Regions from separate parts of the Kribbella sp. NPDC023855 genome, predicted to be linked through region 2. Evidence: riboswitches for the same ligand, from Rfam matches in the RefSeq annotation. Region 2 holds a riboswitch; the other holds the start of a gene.
The links. Region 2 has a riboswitch for ZMP and ZTP ahead of AB0F51_RS03955 (glycine hydroxymethyltransferase). Riboswitches for the same ligand answer to the same signal wherever they lie in the genome.
Positions count from the first base shown of each region.

Region 1: another riboswitch for ZMP and ZTP. It lies ahead of AB0F51_RS03355 (bifunctional 5,10-methylenetetrahydrofolate dehydrogenase/5,10-methenyltetrahydrofolate cyclohydrolase); the one in region 2 lies ahead of AB0F51_RS03955 (glycine hydroxymethyltransferase).

Region 1 covers NZ_JBFAAA010000001.1:729,929-733,361, reverse strand. The annotation lists gene AB0F51_RS03365 (prephenate dehydrogenase) at 1-423, opposite strand, end outside; gene aroH (chorismate mutase) at 420-788, opposite strand; gene AB0F51_RS03355 (bifunctional 5,10-methylenetetrahydrofolate dehydrogenase/5,10-methenyltetrahydrofolate cyclohydrolase) at 901-1,749, opposite strand; ZMP/ZTP riboswitch at 1,779-1,870, opposite strand; gene AB0F51_RS03350 (GNAT family N-acetyltransferase) at 1,847-2,545, opposite strand; gene AB0F51_RS03345 (NUDIX hydrolase) at 2,552-3,085, opposite strand; gene prcA (proteasome subunit alpha) at 3,166-3,433, opposite strand, start outside.
Region 2 covers NZ_JBFAAA010000001.1:863,407-866,839, reverse strand. The annotation lists gene AB0F51_RS03960 (acyl-CoA dehydrogenase family protein) at 1-1,495, shown strand, start outside; ZMP/ZTP riboswitch at 1,517-1,600, shown strand; gene AB0F51_RS03955 (glycine hydroxymethyltransferase) at 1,645-3,093, shown strand; gene AB0F51_RS03950 (sigma-70 family RNA polymerase sigma factor) at 3,201-3,433, shown strand, end outside.

The DNA.
Region 1 (3,433 bases), 130 kb from region 2:
GATCGCCCAGGTCGCGCCCTCGAACAGGTCCGCGCGACCGGCCAGCGGGCCGTTCCGCTCGGACCCGGCCATCGGGTGGCTGCCGACGTACCGGGAAAGTTCTTCCGGTGCGTCGACCAGGGCGCGGGCGTCGAGGAGCGGCTTCGACTTCACGCTGGCCGCGTCGGTGACGATCGCGTCGGTCTGCTGGAGCTGCTCGACGACAACTCGGCCGACATGGTCGGGCGGTACGGCGACGACGACGAGTTGCGGCTCGATCTGGACCAGGCGCGAGCCGGCCCCGATCCGCTCGGCCATCAAGGCGTTGTCGGGATCGGCGTCGACCAGCTCCACCACGACACCGAGCCGGCCGAGCGCCAGGCCGATCGACGTACCGATCAGGCCGGTTCCGACGATCCGGACGGGTCCCCGCAGCTCGGTCACTGGGCGCCGGTCAGGTCGGGGCGCAGGCTGACGGCACCGTGCAGGTAGATGTGCTGGATCTTCTCCCGCGACCGCGGCGACTCGGCGTGCACCATCATCCGGACCACCCGCGGCAGGGCGTGCGGTACGTCGATCTCCTGCATGCACATCAGCGGAACGTCGGTGAGCCCGATCTGCCGGCCGGCCACCGCCGGGAACTCCGAGTGCAGGTCCGGCGTGACGGTGAACAGGATGCTGATCAGGTCCTCCGACTCCAGGTCGTTGGCCTCCAGCACGGCCCGGACCAGCTCGGCGGACCGCTCGAGCAGATGCTCGCGCTCGTCCACCTCGAGCTGGGTGGCACCGCGGATCGCCCGTACCGCCACAGCGTCTGCCTCCTAGATCGATGGTGCTCAGTACTGTCAACCCTAGGACAGAAGCCCCGCCCCGTGCTCCACCGTCTCGGATACTGCTCCTCGCGCCGCCCTGCCGGTTGCGTCAGCGCCCGGTCTGGGCCTCGGCGGCGTCGACGGTCTGCTCGAGCAGGAGCGCGATCGTCATCGGCCCGACCCCGCCCGGCACCGGGGTGATCAGGCTCGCGACCTGCGCCGCCTCACCGAAGTGGACGTCGCCGACGTTGCCTTCGTTGTATCCGGCATCGATCACCACCGCCCCCGGCTTCAGCCAGTCGCCGCGGACGAAGTTCGCCCGGCCGACCGCCGCAACCACGATGTCGGCGGTCCGGACGATGTCTGCCAGGTCACGCGTCTTCGAGTGCGTGTAGGTGACTGTCGCGTTCGATGCCAGCAGCAACATCCCGGCCGGCTTGCCGAGGATCGGGCTGCGGCCGATCACGACGGCGTGCGCGCCTTCCAGCGGTACGTCGTACGCCTGCAGCAACCGGAGGATGCCGCCCGGCGTACAGGAGACGAAGCCGGGCTCGCCGAATGCCATCGCGGCGAATCCGTGCATGGTCACGCCGTCGACGTCCTTGGCCGGAGCGATCGCCTCGAACGCTGCCCGCTCGTCGATCTGCGCGGGCACCGGATGCTGCAACAGGATGCCGTGCACCTCAGGATCGCCGGACAGCTTGTGCAGCTCTGCCACCAGCTCCTCGGTGGTCGTCTCGGCCGGCAGTACGACGCTCCGCGACCCAATCCCGGCCTTCTTGCTCCGGTTCTGCTTCATCCGGACGTACGTCGCCGACGCCGGGTCATCCCCCACGAGCACCGTCGCCAGACACGGCTGTACGCCGGTCTCGGTCCTGAGCTTCTCGGCCCGCTCCCCCGCCTTGGCCACCATCTCGGCCGCCAGCTCGGTCCCGACCATCAACCGTGCTTCAGTCATCACGCACTCCCTCGGGCATCGACGAATCTCTCGGATGCCCAGGCGCGCGGCTCAGCCGGCAGACCACCGGCGGACCGTTCCCCGGTGGTGATCCACCTCAGCGCCAGTCGCGGTCCGCCGGGAAGTTTACTCGGCGCCGAAGAAGCTCCGGCACTGCGCCAGCCCTTCGACCTGTACTGCGCGCGGTCGCCAGTTGGCGCGAGTGAGCCGCAACCGGTCCGAAACCACCGCCTCGCCATGCAGCACGTCGCGCGAGATCCCGTCCGGCTGGTAGCCCAGCTTGCGGGAGACCGCCTGGGAGGCGTGGTTGTCCTGGAAGACCTCCGACGTGGCCGCCTCCGCTCCGAGCTCCGCGAAGGCTAGGTGCAGGAGCAGTACGAGCTTCCGTTCCGTAGCCCTGACCGTGATGGGCCAAGCCGAACCAGGACGAGGAGCGAACTTCCCGCAGTACTGCGAACTGCTTCGCTGCCAGGGTGACTAATCCGATCGGGACGCCGTCGCGGAAGACGGCCAGGTCGAGACCCCAGTCGTCAGGTGACCAACTCCCCAGGCCGCTCCAGTGCGCCTGCATCACCCACTGGGCACGCTTGGCCGGCTCCAGATCGGTCCACGGCGTGAGGAACGGGCGTTCACCGGGTTCGTGGATCCCGGCGGCGGCGAGGTCGGCCAGCTCCGCGAGTTCGTTCTCGGTGGGCAGCCGGAGTACGAGGCGCTCGGTGGTGAGGCGGAGCTGGCGCAGCGGCCAGTGGGTGGTCAGCACCTGGCACAGCGTGAGGCCGACCGAGGCTGCGGGCAACTGAATTTAGAGCAGGCCGGCGTGGTCGAGGACGAGGTAGGCGGCGTCGGTGCCGGTCATGGCGCCGGGGGTGCGGAGTTCGGTGCGGAACTCGTCGAGGGTCAGCTCGACGGGGACACAGTCTTCGAAGTCGTCGAGGGACTGCTTGCCGTCGGGGCGGCAGCCGCGGGCGATCGCGACGTACTTGCGGAAGGTCGAGGAGGAGCCGGACCAGGTCCAGCCCATCACCTCGATCGAGTCGCAGGTGTAGCCGGTCTCTTCCTCCAGCTCACGCCGGCCCGCGTCCGCCGGGTCCTCACCGGGGTCGATCAGGCCACCGGGGAGGTTCGTGACGATCTTGTCCGGCCCCGCGCGAAACATCCGAACGGCGACGATCCGGCCGTCGGGCGTCAACGGAAGAACGGTCACACCGGCTCTGACACCGGCAGCACTCTCCGGTCCGAAGACGTCCCAGTCAGCCTCGCGGCCGTCAGGCAGCCGATACCGCCGCACGTTCACGGTCAGAAAGCCGTTGTAGCCAACCTTCTCGCCGAGCAACACCCACGGCTCAGGATCACCAGGTCGCGGTGGAACCGAAGCGTCCGCCCCGGAGGGGTCCGGGGCGGACGGTAGTGAGGTCGTCACAGCGGGCGGTCGGTGTCCGGGGTTTCGGGTGGGGCGATTGGGGCGTCGTCGTCGTCTTCGGCGGGCGGGGCGACCGGCGAGTCGTCGACGGAGTCGCTCTCGTAGTTGCCGCCGTTGACCGTCTCGGTCGCCTCGGTGTGCGCGGCCGGGTCGGTCGGCGCCGTGTCCGGCCGGGACTCGGACAGGATCCGGGCCAGCGTCTCGTCGGAGATCCGCTTGAACTTGCGCATCTGGGTGCGGGTCCGGTCGAGGATGGCGACCTCG
Region 2 (3,433 bases):
GCTCGGTGAACTCGCCGGCAGCGAGGAGGCACTCTCCCACGCGCTCCCCGCCAATCAGAACTCGCCCGTACTGCGAACACACGACCGCTACGGCCACCGGATCGACGAAGTCGAGTTCCACCCGTCGTGGCATTGGCTGATGGACAAGGCGGTCGGCTTCGGACTCCAAGCAGCGCCCTGGACCAGCGACAAACCGTCACCGCACCTCACCCGCGCAGCCGGCTTCTACGTGTGGTCGCAGGTCGAACCGGGTCACGCGTGCCCGATCTCGATGACGTACGCCGCCGTCCCGGCACTGCGCGCCGACAAGACGCTGGCCGACGAATGGATCCCACGCCTCGCCGCCACGCAGTACGACGTACGCCGGCTGCCCGCCGCGGACAAAGCGGGCGTGCTCGCCGGGATGGGCATGACCGAGAAGCAGGGCGGCTCCGACGTACGGGCCAACGTCACCACCGCGACGCCGACCGGGAGTGACGGCGAATATGTGCTCAATGGGCACAAGTGGTTCTGCTCGGCACCGCAGGTCGATGTGTTCCTCGTCCTGGCCCAGGCGGCGGACGGCCTGACCTGCTTCGTCGTCCCGCGGGTCCTTGCCGATGGCAACCGGAATGCGTTTGCTCTGCAACGGTTGAAGGACAAGCTCGGCAACCGGTCGAACGCGTCGAGTGAGGTCGAGTTCCACAACACCGTCGGCTATCGGCTCGGTGACGAGGGTGCCGGCGTCCGGACGATCATCGAGATGGTCGCTGCGACCCGGCTCGACTGCGTGCTCGGCTCGGCTGCGTTGATGCGGCGGGCTCTGGTCGAGGCGACCTGGCACACCGCGCATCGCAGCGCCTTCGGCGACCTGCTGAGGAACAAGCCGGCGATGCAGAACGTGCTGGCCGACCTGGCCATCGAGAGCGAGGCGGCAACCGCTCTCTCGATGCGGCTGGCCGCGGCGATGGACGCTTCGCTCGCCGGTGACGAGCAGGCCGCGGCGTTCCGCCGGATCGCGTTGCCGCTGGCGAAGTTCTGGGTCTGCAAGCGCACCTCGTTCACGGTCGCCGAAGCGCTGGAGTGCCTCGGCGGCAACGGTTATGTCGAGGAGAGCGGTCTCCCGCTGCTGTTCCGCGAGTCCCCGCTGAACTCCATCTGGGAAGGCTCAGGCACGGTCAACGCCCTCGACGTCCTGCGCGCGCTGCGGCGACCCGAGTCGCTCGAGGCGTGGTTGCTCGAAGTCGGTGCGGCGCAAGGTGCCGACCATCGCCTGGACGCTGCCGTGACCGACGTACTGGAAACGCTCTCCGACTTGGCGGGGGCCGAAGCGGGTGCCCGGCGACTGGCCGCGCGGATGGCCGTCTGTCTGCAGGCGTCGCTGCTCGTGCGGCACTCGACCCCGGAGGTGGCCGACGCGTTCGTCGCGTCCCGGCTGGCGGGCGACTGGGGTGGCGTGTTCGGGACGCTGCCGTGCACCACGCCGTACGGTCCGATCCTCGACCGCATCCTCTGACGGAGCCGTCACACGCTAGGGTTACGGCGTCGCGACTGGCGCTGAGGTGGGATCGACCACCGGGGAGCGAAAAGACCGCCGGCACCGTGCGCCTGGGTGCCGCGACCTCGTCACAGGGAGACCTGTGCGACCTCAGGAGAGAGACGAAGATGACTCAACCCTTCGACGCCGCAACCGCGTCGGCCGCGTACCGCAACGCGCTCGAGGTGATCGGCGCGGTGGAACCCACCATCGCCGGCGCGATCAAGGCCGAACTGGCCGACCAGCGCTCCTCGCTGAAGCTGATCGCCAGCGAGAACTACGCCTCCCCGGCGACCTTGCTGACGATGGGCAACTGGCTCTCGGACAAGTACGCCGAGGGCACCGTCGGGCACCGCTTCTACGCCGGCTGCCAGAACGTCGACACCGTCGAGCAGACCGCCGCCGACCACGCTCGTGAGCTGTTCGGCGCGCCGCACGCCTACGTCCAGCCGCACTCCGGCATCGACGCGAACCTGGTCGCCTTCTGGGCGATCCTGGCCCAGCGGATCGAGTCGCCGGCTCTGGCCGAGGCCGGCGCCAAGCACGTCAACGACCTGACCGACGAGGACTGGGCCAAGCTGCGCAAGGCGCTCGGTGACCAGAAGATGCTCGGCATGTCGCTCGACGCCGGCGGTCACCTGACCCACGGTTTCCGGCCGAACATCTCCGGCAAGATGTTCCACCAGAGCTCCTACGGCACCGACCCGGAGACCGGGCTGCTCGACTACGACCTGGTCGCCCAGACGGCTCGCGAGTTCAAGCCGCTGATCCTGATCGCCGGCTACTCGGCGTACCCGCGCAAGATCAACTTCGCCAAGATGCGCGAGATCGCAGACGAGGTCGGCGCCACCCTGATGGTCGACATGGCGCACTTCGCCGGACTCGTCGCCGGGAAGGTCTTCACCGGCGACTTCGACCCGGTACCGCACGCCCACGTCACCACGACCACCACGCACAAGTCGCTCCGCGGCCCGCGCGGCGGCATGGTGCTGTGCCAGCCGGAGTACGCCGACGCCGTCGACCGCGGTTGCCCGATGGTGCTCGGTGGCCCGCTCAGCCAGGTGATGGCGGCCAAGGCGGTCGCGCTGGCCGAGGCGCGTCAGCCTTCGTTCCAGACGTACGCGCAGAACGTCGCGGACAACGCGGTGACGCTGGCCGAAGGGCTGATGAAGCGCGGCGTGAAGCTGGTGACGGACGGCACGGAGAACCACCTCGTCCTGCTCGACGTCTCGTCGTACGGCATCACCGGCCGCCAGGCCGAGTCGGCGCTGCTCGACGCGGGCATCGTGACGAACCGCAACGCGATCCCCCGCGACCCGAACGGCGCTTGGTACACCTCGGGCGTCCGGATCGGTACGCCGGCCCTCACCACCCGCGGCTTCGGTGGCGACGAGTTCGACCGCGTCGCCGAACTGATGGTGGAGGTCCTCTCCAGCGTCACCCCGACCAAGACGTCGGCCGGCGCCCCGTCCAAGGCGAAGTACATCCTCGCCGACGGCGTAGCCGACAAGGTCCGAGCCGCCTCCGCCGAACTCCTCGACAAGCACCCCCTCTACCCAGGTCTCGACCTGAACTGATCATGGTTCGTCCCAGCGCCCGCCTCCCCTCGAGGCGGGCGCTGTGTCATATCCGTGGGGTTTGGAACGTCAGAGGGCTGACGGGGAGATGACGGAGGAAGTTGACAGTGGATGATCATGATGGGCTGGCTGAGGAGTTCGAGGGGTTTCGCGGGCATTTGCGGGCGGTTGCCTATCGGATGTTGGGGTCGCTGACTGAGGCGGAGGATGCCGTTCAGGAGGCGTGGTTGCGGCTGGCCCGGACCGATACCAGTGACGTCGCGAATCTCGGTGGGTGGCTGACGACTGTGGTCAGCCGGGTGTGTCTGGACATGTTGCGGTCCCGGAAGTCCCGGCGCGA